Regions from separate parts of the Streptomyces endophyticus genome, predicted to be linked through region 3. Evidence: riboswitches for the same ligand, from Rfam matches in the RefSeq annotation. Region 3 holds a riboswitch; each other region holds the start of a gene.

Region 1 (3,638 bases), on a different contig from region 3:
CGGCTCCACGCGCCGCCAGGTGCTGCGGATGCTGCGCTGGGAGAGTCTGCTGGTGTCGGCGGCGGGGCTGGCGCTGGGCACGACCATCGCGCTGATCACGCTGACCCCGATGATGCGCGGCATGACGGGGGAGTCCCCGTACATACCCCCGCTGGTGTACGGCACGTTCGCGGCAGGCGCGGTGTGCCTCGGCCTGCTCGCCGTAACCCTCCCTGCCCGCGCGGCACTTCGCGACAGAGAGGGGTGACGTCGGGCCTCGGCCGAGGCGGTGCTGCCGGGCGTCAGGTGCTGCCGGGCCTCGGCCGAGGAAGCGCTCGGGCGGACGCTAGGGCCCTTCTGACGGGTCAGGCTGGACGCGGACGGCGTCAATGGGCGGTGCAGGCGCGTGCCAGACCCCGCGACTCCGGCAAGATCCGTCAGAAGGGCCCTAGTCGAGGAGGCGCTCGCGCAGTCGCTCGCGCGTCGCCGCGGTGACCTTCAGGCCCTCTTCGAGGTAGCGGTCCGTGCTGCCCCAGTGCTCGTCGATGGTCTCGAGGCCCGCGTTGAGGTACTCGATGCGGGCGTCGAAGAGCGGGCTGAGCAGCTCCATGATCTCGGGGGAGTAGGCGTCCTTCGCGGTGGCGGTGCGGCGCACGTTGTAGCGGCGGTGCTTCTCGTTGGACTTGAGGTAGTCCGCCTCGATGGCGTCGCGCTCCACGCCCACCGCGAGCAGCGTCACCGCGATCGACAGACCCGCGCGGTCCTTGCCCGCCGCGCAGTGCATCAGCGCGGGGAGGCTGTCCTCGGCGAGGGAGTGCAGCACGCGGCTGTGCTCGGCGGTGCGCTCCTTGATCATGGTGCGGTAGGAGTCGACGAGCCGGTTCGCCGCGCGGCCCTCGGAGAGGATCTGGCGCAGCTGGTCGATGTTGCCGTCGCGGACCATGGTCCAGAATTCGGCGCCGTCGGCGGGGTCGTTGAGCGGCAGGTTCAGGTTGCGCACGCCAGGCAGTTCGACGTCCGCGCCTTCCAGCTTCTGGTCCGCGGAGTTGCGGAAGTCGAAGACCGTGTGCAGGCCGAGGGAGGAGAGGAAGGTCGAGTCCTCGGCCGTGGCGTGGGCTAGGTGACCGCTGCGGAACAGTACGCCCTGGCGCACGCGCCGGCCGTCCACGGTGGGCAGGCCGCCGACGTCCCGGAAGTTGCGCACTCCGGTCAGCTCGGGCTCGGTGGACGGTGCGTGCTGCGTCACAGGGGCTCCTCCCAATCGGTGCACCGGCGTTGGGTCGCCGGCGGGCGCGCTCCTGACGATACGACATCGGTTCCACAGGCAACCATCTGTCCGATTCGCACCGTTCTGTGTCAACTGTGCATGAATCGGAGGGGCTTGTGGGCGTGTGCGTGACCGGCTTCATGTTCGTGACGCTGCGTGCCGGGCGGCCCGGATTGCCTCCCCAGTAATCCCCGAAAGTATGGCGTTGGTAAAGCGAAGAATGTCGACGCAGGGTTACACAGGGAAGCCTCAGAAACCCAAGGAATTGCCCCCGTAGATGAATTCGGGGTTTGTCGCCGCCATTGCCGTTCGCCTACGGTCACCAATCAATCCGGTCGGAACGCCTAGTCCTGCCGCCGCCCGGATTCCTTTCGACTACCCGTCACGGCAGGAGCGGGGGACCCACACGCAGTACGCCGCGGAGGGATTTCCCGAAGTGGCTAGGGGTGAAGCCGTGCCCGCACCCCGGGCGCGGCCGGGCATCTCCAGCCCGAACCCGACAGCTCACCTCGTAGGCGACGGAGAGGAAAATCAGCATGCCCGCAAAGGGAAAGCACCGTCTTTCGACCTCCCAGCGCATCGCCCGTGTCGCCGCCGTCGCCTCCGCCGGTGGAGCCGCGCTCGCGCTGCCGCTGATGGGCGCCTCCGGCGCGCAGGCCGCGACGTCCGGCGCTACCGCCGACACCACGACGTACACCGTCAAGGCCGGTGACACGCTCTCGAAGATCGCCAAGGCGCAGGACGTCGGCGGCGGCTGGAAGAAGCTGTACGAGGACAACAAGGACGCCGTCGGCTCCAACGCGGACCACCTCAAGATCGGCGTCAAGCTCGCCGTCGGCGGCGCGGCCGACAGCGACTCCGGCTCCGAGGCCGCGGCCGCCACCGCGCAGGCGAGCGCCAAGACGACCGCCTCCGGCGACTACGCGGCGCCGGTCGACGGCGCCAAGGGCACGGACTACGGCAACTCCGGATCCATGTGGTCCAGCGGCAGCCACACCGGTGCCGACTTCTCGATCCCGACCGGCACCTCCGTGAAGTCCATCGCCGAGGGCACCGTCGTCTCGACCGGCTCGGGCGGCGCGTACGGCAACGAGGTCGTCATCGAGCACGCCGACGGCCACTTCTCCCAGTACGGCCACCTGTCCTCGATCGGCGTCGCCCAGGGCGACACCGTGACGGCCGGCCAGGAGATCGCCAAGTCCGGCGCGACCGGCAACGTCACCGGCCCGCACCTGCACTTCGAGGTCCGCACGACCGCCGACTACGGCTCGGATGTCGACCCGATCGCCTACCTGAGCGAGCACGGCGTGAACGCCTGAGACGTGTCGTAGCGGCTCGTCGACCCGCTCCATTCGGCGCCCGGAGGGAATCCCTCCGGGCGCCGAATCGCGTTCCCCCAGTTATTCCCGAGATCGCGAGTGGGGTATCTCACCAGGCGTCAACCCCTACCTACGATGGCGTAGGTCACTTTTCGCGAGCGAAACTACGTGGGTGGCACACGAATCGAGAGCACTCACGGATTCACTCAACGGCGCGATCCGGTCCTACGCGGCCGTGGGAGACAGCTTCACCGAAGGAGTCGGCGACCCCGGCCCCGACGGAAAGTTCGCGGGCTGGGCCGACCGGCTCGCCGTCCTCCTGGACGACCGTGTCCCCGAGGACACCTTCAGGTACGCGAACCTGGCCGTGCGCGGCAAGCTGCTCGACCAGGTCGTCGCGGACCAGGTCCCCAAGGCGGTCGAGCTCGCCCCCGACCTGGTGACCCTGGTCGCCGGCGGCAACGACATCATCCGCCCCGGCACCGACCCGGACGACGTGGCCGAACGCTTCGAGAAGGCCGTCGTCAAGCTCGCCGACGCGGCCGGCACCGTCATGGTGGCCACCGGCTTCGACACCCGGGACGTGGCCGTGCTCAAGCACCTGCGCGGCAAGATCGCCACGTACAACATGCATGTGCGGGCGATCGCCGACCGCCACGGGTGCCTGATGCTCGACCTGTGGTCCCTCAGGTCCATCCAGGACCGCAGGGCCTGGGACGAGGACCGCCTCCACCTCTCGCCCGAGGGGCACACGCGGGTGGCGCTGCGCGCCGGCCAGGCGCTGGGCATCGACGTGCCGGCCGACCCCGAGCAGGCCTGGCCGCTGCTGCCGCCGCGTGGCACGTTCGAGGTGCGGCGCGACGACATCCACTGGGCGCGGGAGTTCCTGGTGCCGTGGATCGGGCGCCGCCTTCGCGGCGAGTCCTCCGGCGACCGGGTGCAGGCGAAGGGCTTCGTGGACCCGCACGCGGTGAAGGCGCACCTGGAGGCGGCGTCCTGACGCGGTGATCCTCGGCGGTACGGCGGCGCTGACGGCCTTCCGTCAGCGCCCCGTTCCGGTCAACTCGGCGCGC
Region 2 (3,638 bases), on a different contig from region 3:
CCGTTCTGGGTGGCGGCGAGTCCTCGCGCCTGTACAACCGGCTCGTACGCCGTGACCGCACCGCTGTGGCGGCCGGCTTCGGCCTGCTGCGCCTCGCCGGAGCGCCGTCCCTGGGATGGCTGGACGTGAAGACTTCCGGAGACGTCGAGGTGCCGGTCATCGAGGCCGCCGTCGACGAGGAGCTCGCCCGGTTCGCCGAGGAGGGCCCGAGTCCCGAGGAAATGGAGCGGGCCCAGGCACAGTTGGAGCGCGAGTGGCTGGACCGCCTGGGCACGGTCGCGGGGCGCGCCGACGAGCTGTGCCGCTACGCCGTCCTGTTCGGCGACCCGCAGCTCGCCCTGACCGCCGTGGGACGCGTCCTGGACGTGACCGCCGAGGAGGTCCAGGAGATCGCCAAGGCGCGCCTGCGCCCCGACAACCGCGCGTCCCTCGTGTACGAGCCGACCGCGCCCGCCGACACCGAGCACTCCGAGACCGCCGAGACCGCCGAGAACGCTGAGGAGGCGGGCCAGTGACAGAGCAGCTCGCGAACATGGACTTTCATCCCCGGCCGCAGGCGGGCGAGCCCAAGCCCTGGGCGTTCCCGGCCCCGGAGCGCGGCGTGCTCCCCAACGGCCTGACGATGCTGCGCTGCCACCGGCCCGGTCAGCAGGTGGTCGCCGTGGAGGTGCACCTGGACGCGCCGCTGGACGCCGAACCGAAGGGTCTCGACGGCGTCGCGACGATCATGGCGCGGGCCTTCAACGAAGGCACCGACAAGCACTCCGCCGAGGAGTTCGCCGCTGAGCTGGAGCGCTGCGGCGCCACGATGGACGCGCATGCCGACCACCCCGGCGTCCGTGCCTCCCTCGAAGTGCCGGCCTCCCGCCTCTCCAAGGGTCTCGCCCTGCTGGCCGACGCCCTGCGCGCCCCGGCCTTCGACGACAGCGAGATCGAGCGCCTCGTCCGCAACCGCCTGGACGAGATCCCGCACGAGAGCGCCAATCCGGCCCGGCGCGCCGCCAAGGAGCTCTCCAAGCAGCTCTTCCCGGCCGACGCGCGCGTGTCGCGTCCGCGCCAGGGCACCGAGGAGACCGTCTCGGCCATCGACGCGGCGGCCGTGCGTGCCTTCTACGACCGGCATGTACGCCCCGCCACCGCCACGGCCGTCGTCGTGGGTGACCTGACGGGCATCGACCTGGACGCCCTCCTCGCCGACACGCTCGGCGCCTGGACCGGCGGCGGTGCCGAGCCGCGCCCCGTGCCGCCGGTCGTCGCCGACGACACCGGTCGCGTGGTCATCGTGGACCGCCCGGGCGCCGTGCAGACGCAGTTGCTCCTGGGCCGGGTCGGACCGGACAAGCACGACCGTGTGTGGGCCGCGCAGGTCCTCGGCACGTACTGCCTGGGCGGCACCCTCACGTCACGCCTGGACCGCGTCCTGCGCGAGGAGAAGGGCTACACCTACGGAGTGCGGTCCTTCGCCCAGGTGCTGCGCTCTGCGCCCGACGGCAGCGGTGCCGCGATGCTCGCCATCAGCGGCTCGGTGGACACTCCGAACACCGGACCCGCGCTCGACGACCTGTGGAAGGTCCTGCGCACGCTGGCGGCCGAGGGGCTCACGGATGCCGAACGGGACACCGCCGTACAGAACTTGGTGGGTGTGGCCCCGCTGAAGTTCGAGACCGCCGCGGCCGTCGCGAGCACCCTCGCCGACCAGGTCGAGCAGCACCTGCCGGACGACTTCCAGGCGCAGGTGTACCGGCAGCTGGCCGCCACGGGCACCGTGGAGGCCACGGCCGCCGTCGTGAGCGCGTTCCCCGCGGACCGTCTGGTGACGATCCTGGTGGGCGACGCCGCGCAGATCGAGGAGCCGGTCAAGGCGCTCGGCATCGGCGAAGTCACGGTGGTCGCGGGCTGAGTTCGTCTCCCGAGACACGCCACGATCACCTTCAATCACTACACGATCACAAATGTCCGAATTGGCGTAGAGGTTACCTGTCTGCCCTGTGGCGTGCACTACAAAAGTCGGGTTCCGTTTGTTGATTCAAAGACGCCCCGCTTAGCGTTCCCTCCGGCTGTTCGCCAGACGTACGTCGCGCCCGCGACACCGGACAGTCATCGCCGAGTCCCCGTGGTGCGAGCCAGGGGAGCCGGGGACCCACCGAAGTCCCTGGGGTGAATCGGGCGCTCTTCCCGTCAGGGGAGGGGGCCTGTAGGAGACCTTCCTGCTCCGAACCCGTCAGCTAACCCGGTAGGCGAGAAGGAAGGAAAGGACCAGCCACTTCATGGGGTTCACCCGTGCCACCGGGAAGCACCGCCGTCCCAGCCGCCTGACGCGTACCACCGCTCAGGTCGCGGGCGTCGCCGCAATCACCACGACGGGCGTGGTGGGTGGCCTCGCCGCCCCCGCCCTCGCCGCCGACACCGCGATAGCCCCGCACGACGGCCTCACGCAGGCCGTGGCGATCGGCGACTCGCTGGCCGAGAAGATCGACGCGCAGGCCACGGCGCAGCAGAAGGCCGCCGCCCAGGCGAAGGCCGAGGCAGAGGCCAAGAAGAAGGCCGAGGAGGCCAAGCGCAAGGCCGAGGCGGAGGCCAAGAAGCGCGCCGCCGAGAAGGCCGAGAAGGAGCGCGAGGCCAAGGAGCGCGCCGCCCGCGAGGCCGAGCGCAAGCGCCTGAACAGCTTCGTGTCGCCGATCTCCGGCTCCTACGTCTCCACCGCCTACCAGGCCGGCAGCGGCCTGTGGTCCTCCGGCAGCCACACCGGCATCGACTTCCACGCGTCCAGCGGCACTTCGGTGCACGCGGTCGGCAGGGGCACCGTCGTCGAGGCCGGCTGGGGCGGCGCGTACGGCAACAACGTCGTGATCAAGATGAACGACGGTACGTACACCCAGTACGGTCACATGTCCTCGATCGGCGTCTCCGTCGGCCAGGACGTCACCCCCGGCCAGCAGATCGGTCTCTCAGGGGCCACCGGCAACGTCACGGGCCCGCACCTCCACTTCGAGGCCCGCACCGGCGCCGACTACGGCTCGGACATCGACCCCGTCGCGTACCTGCGCCAGCACGGTGTGAACGTCTGACCCACCAGGTCACACTCCGCGAAAGCCCCGGCTCACCGAGCCGGGGCTTTCGCGTGTGCGGGTCCGCACTGTCCAAAAAATATCCCCGGATTCAGTTCCCTCGTCGGAAATTCAAGTCCGGTGGAATAGAGTCACCGGGTAAACGTTCCGGCCGCGTGTCATTCGCGCTTGACCGGGCGTCAATAGGCCGCGTATCGCGGGCATTGAGGCGGAGGTCGAGTCATGCGCATTCCCGCACAGTCGGTATGCACAGCGATCCGCGACGACATCGTCGCCGGCGTCTACGAGCGCGGCGGCAGGCTCACCGAGGAACTGCTCGCACGTCGCTACGGGGTCTCGCGCGTGCCCGTGCGCGAGGCGCTGCGCACCCTGGAGGCGGAGGGGTTCGTCGTCACGCGCAGGCACGCGGGCGCGTGCGTGGCCGAACCCACCGAGCGTGAGGCGGCCGACCTCCTGGAGATCCGCATGCTGCTCGAACCCATGGGCGCCGCCCGCGCCGCGCAGCGCCGCACCGAGGCCCACCTCAAGGTCCTGCGTGGCCTGGTCAGGCTGGGGCAGGAGCGCTCCCGG
Region 3 (3,638 bases):
CTTGTAGAACTCGGAGGCGGCGACGTCGAGCGCGAGGGCGATCTGCTGGCCGGGAACGTAACCGGCCTCCTTGATGGCCTCGAGGATCAGGTCGAGGGCCTCACGGTTCGAGCCCAGGTTCGGGGCGAAGCCGCCCTCGTCGCCCAGGCCGGTGGCCAGGCCCTTGCTCTTCAGGACCTTCTTCAGCGTGTGGTAGACCTCGGCGCCCCAGCGCAGGGCCTCGGAGAAGGACTCCGCGCCGATCGGGGCGATCATGAACTCCTGGATGTCCACGTTGGAGTCCGCGTGGGACCCACCGTTCAGGATGTTCATCATCGGGACCGGCAGCAGGTGCGCGTTCGGGCCACCGAGGTAGCGGAACAGCGGCAGGTCGGAGGCCTCGGAGGCGGCGTGGGCCACGGCGAGCGAGACGCCGAGGATCGCGTTGGCGCCGAGCGAGCCCTTGTTGTCGGTCGCGTCCAGGTCGAACATCGCCTGGTCGATCAGGCGCTGCTCGGTGGCGTCGTAACCGACGAGCTCCGGGCCGATCTGCTCGATGACGGCGAGGACGGCCTTCTCGACGCCCTTGCCCTGGTAACGGTTCGGGTCACCGTCGCGGAGTTCGATGGCCTCGAAGGCACCGGTGGAGGCACCCGACGGGACGGCCGCGCGGCCGGTGCTCCCGTCGTCGAGGCCGACCTCGACCTCGACCGTGGGGTTGCCTCGGGAGTCCAGGATTTCCCGGGCTACGACGACGTCGATGGACGGCACGAGCATCTCCTTCTGGGATGTGACGCAGGCTATGCGGGCGGCTGCTTGGATACGTGGGCCCGCACCCCTGAGCGTAACCGGCTCGCGGGCATCGGCCATCCGAACGCCCGCCTCGTGGACAACGCCCTGAGCGAAATGTTCCTTAACGGAACAAAAACAGCGACCTCCGTCCCGGCTGTGCCGGAAAGGAGGTCGCCGAAGTGAGCGGCCCGTGGGGACGGGGGGCGGGCCCTTCTGACGGATCAGGCCGGACTCGGAGTGCCGTGTCCGGTCGGCTCCGCGAGCGGGGTCTGGTACGTGCAGCTGCAAGGCGGAGGAGGGCGACGACGCGGAGCGTCGGCAACCAACGACAACGCAGCAGATGCGCGTGCCAGACCACGCGACTCCGGCAGGATCCGTCAGAAGGGCCCGGAGGCGGGGCTCGGCGTCCGCCGATGCCGAGCCCGTGCCTGGGTCGGTCCTGCGCGGACCGGACGCTTAGCTGAGGTGCAGCTGCTGACCCGGGTAGATCAGGTTGGCGTCCTTGACGATGTCCTTGTTCTTCTCGAACAGCTGCTGCCAGGTCGTGTCGTGCGCCTCGGCGATCTTGCTGAGGGTGTCACCGGACTCGACCTTGTACTCGCCGTCGCCCTTCTCGACCTTGTTACCGGTCGGGGTGGTGACGGTGTCCTGCTTCGGAGCCTCCTGCTTCGGAGCCTCCTGCTTGGGGGCCTCCTGCTTCGGGGCCTCCTGCTGCTGCGGCTGCTCGCGCTGCTCGGAGCGGTCCGCACGCTGCTGGGTGTCCTGCTGCTGCGAGGACGAGTCGTCCGCGCCACCCTCGTTCGGGGTGGAGGACAGGCCGGAGCCGCAGTTCGGCCAGGCACCGCTGCCCTGCGAGGCGAGAACCTTCTCGCCGACGGCTATCTGCTGCGCCTTGGAGGCCTGGTCGGCGGTGGAGGCGTACTGGTCGCCGCCGTAGGCGGACCAGGTGGAGGACGAGAACTGCAGGCCACCGTAGAAACCGTTGCCGGTGTTGGTGGACCAGTTGCCACCGGACTCGCACTGCGCGACCTGGTCCCACTCGGACGTGGTCGCGGCGGAGGCGGACGTGGCACCCATCAGCGGCACGGCGACGGCGGCAGCGGCGACTCCGCCGAGCGTGGCGACGCGAACGGCCTTGGACGGGCGGCGGTGCTTGTTCTTGCCGGAAAACAGCATGGAGATATCTCCTCACCGACGCCTGCGAGGTGAGCTGTCGGGTTCGGACCAGTGAGTGCCCGGCAGACGCATCCTTGTGCGCTGCTTAACCCCAAGCCCGTCCGGTCTCCCGGAAAGGCGGCTTACCTGGGTCCCCCGCTCCTGCCTACGGCGCTTACGCGTCGACTGTTCCCGTACGGACGTTGGCAGGATTCGGCGTGACGTCCATCGGGGCCCGCTGAAGCGAGCGGTCACGAACGTAAGCGGTCGATCCGTCCGATTTCAAAGTCGATCAGGGGCTTTGAGACCCATGTCTCACTCGCTCGACATCGGACAAAGCCCCTCGAACCGGCCCGAACTCCCGCTACCTTTTGTCCGATCCGTCCCCAAGATCCAGGCTCTGACCAGGAAGGATGAGGTCTGGGTCGGTACCGACCGTCTCCTTGTTCCGCTCATAGAGCGCGTCCCATCCGCCGTGCACGTCCTGGGCCTTCGCGATGCCCCAGAGGCTGTCGCCGGCGTGGACCTCGTACGTGTCGCCGGCGCGCTTGTCGTCGCGCGAGGCGTGACGGCCCTCTCCCGTACGGGAGTCGGAGCCGCCACCGTCGTCGTCGGCGGCGCGATCGCCGCGGTGACGGCCGGACGTGGCGTCGTCCGGGGCCTCACCGGAGGGGGAGGCGGACGGCGAGGCCGTCTCGGAGGCGGCGTCGTCAGAAGGCGCGTGGGACTTGTCACTTGACGGGCTCGGAGAGTCCTCGCCCTGGTTACCGGAGGTATCGCCCGACTCGCCCGCCGAGGGGGCGTCCGACGGGTCGGAGCCCTCGGGGTCGTCGTGACCCTTGTCTCCCGAATCCGCGGAATCCGTCGAGTCCTCCGGGTTCGCCGAATCCGCCGAATCCGTCGCGTCCGTGGAGCCGGTGTTGTCGGCGCTCTCGTCGACACCCTCGTCCGCCTTGTCGCCGGCATCGGTGTCGGACGACGACTCGGAAGGCTGCGGCGACGCGGACACACCCGGGTCGACGTTCGCCGAGTCGTCGTCGTTGGTAAGACCCGACGTGAGCGAGCACATCGGCCAGGCGCTCACGCCCTTGGCGTCGAGGACCTTCTCGGCGACGGATATCTGCTGCGAGCGGCTGGCCTGGTCGGCACGCGGGGCGTAGTCGAGCCCTCCGTACTGCTCCCATCTCTCCTGCGTGAACTGGAGACCGCCGTAGTAGCCGTTACCGGCGTCCAGGCTCCACTGCCCACCGCTCTCGCACTCGGCGAGCTTGTCCCACGCCTGCGTGGTCGCGGCGCTCGCGCCGCTCGCGGCGAACAGCGGGATCGCGATGGCGCTGCCGGCGACTCCGGCGGCGACGACGAGAGCAGGGGCCTGACGGGGGCGACGGTGTCGACCGTTCCCGGAGAGCATGCGGTTGCCTTTCGCGAGACTGATGCTGCTACGCGCGACGGGTGGTGCAAGTGGTGCGGGTTGTGCATGTGTCGCGATGATCCGTGAACGTAGCGGCACTCGAACTCCTGTCACAAGTCGATGCAGCGTAGATCACGTGAAAGTCACATTGTTGACGGTCCGTCAGTTCCGGAATGTTCTGCACCCCGCGAACTGTGCGACGAATCCACACAGTTCGCGGCAATCCAGGCCACCCGCTTTCAGGCGGCCGCCCCACCACCGACCCGCATACCGGAGGAATCCGTACCGCCCTCACCGACGC

What was found. Region 3 has a riboswitch for cyclic di-AMP ahead of OKJ99_RS26025 (transglycosylase family protein). Riboswitches for the same ligand answer to the same signal wherever they lie in the genome.
Region 1: it holds a riboswitch for cyclic di-AMP, as region 3 does, so the genes downstream of both, OKJ99_RS19405 (M23 family metallopeptidase) here and OKJ99_RS26025 (transglycosylase family protein) in region 3, are expected to answer to the same signal.
Region 2: it holds a riboswitch for cyclic di-AMP, as region 3 does, so the genes downstream of both, OKJ99_RS37180 (M23 family metallopeptidase) here and OKJ99_RS26025 (transglycosylase family protein) in region 3, are expected to answer to the same signal.

What each region holds. Positions count from the first base shown of each region.
Region 1 covers NZ_JAOZYC010000122.1:193,687-197,324, reverse strand. The annotation lists gene OKJ99_RS19415 (ABC transporter permease) at 1-247, shown strand, start outside; gene OKJ99_RS19410 (tyrosine-protein phosphatase) at 428-1,225, opposite strand; cyclic di-AMP (ydaO/yuaA leader) riboswitch at 1,609-1,779, shown strand; gene OKJ99_RS19405 (M23 family metallopeptidase) at 1,783-2,565, shown strand; gene OKJ99_RS19400 (SGNH/GDSL hydrolase family protein) at 2,738-3,565, shown strand; gene OKJ99_RS19395 (TetR/AcrR family transcriptional regulator) at 3,608-3,638, opposite strand, start outside.
Region 2 covers NZ_JAOZYC010000184.1:180,170-183,807, reverse strand. The annotation lists gene OKJ99_RS37190 (M16 family metallopeptidase) at 1-515, shown strand, start outside; gene OKJ99_RS37185 (M16 family metallopeptidase) at 533-1,900, shown strand; cyclic di-AMP (ydaO/yuaA leader) riboswitch at 2,092-2,254, shown strand; gene OKJ99_RS37180 (M23 family metallopeptidase) at 2,268-3,068, shown strand; gene OKJ99_RS37175 (GntR family transcriptional regulator) at 3,291-3,638, shown strand, end outside.
Region 3 covers NZ_JAOZYC010000139.1:45,401-49,038, forward strand. The annotation lists gene eno (phosphopyruvate hydratase) at 1-750, opposite strand, end outside; gene OKJ99_RS26025 (transglycosylase family protein) at 1,228-1,947, opposite strand; cyclic di-AMP (ydaO/yuaA leader) riboswitch at 1,952-2,110, opposite strand; gene OKJ99_RS26030 (transglycosylase family protein) at 2,291-3,337, opposite strand; gene OKJ99_RS26035 (recombinase family protein) at 3,577-3,638, opposite strand, start outside.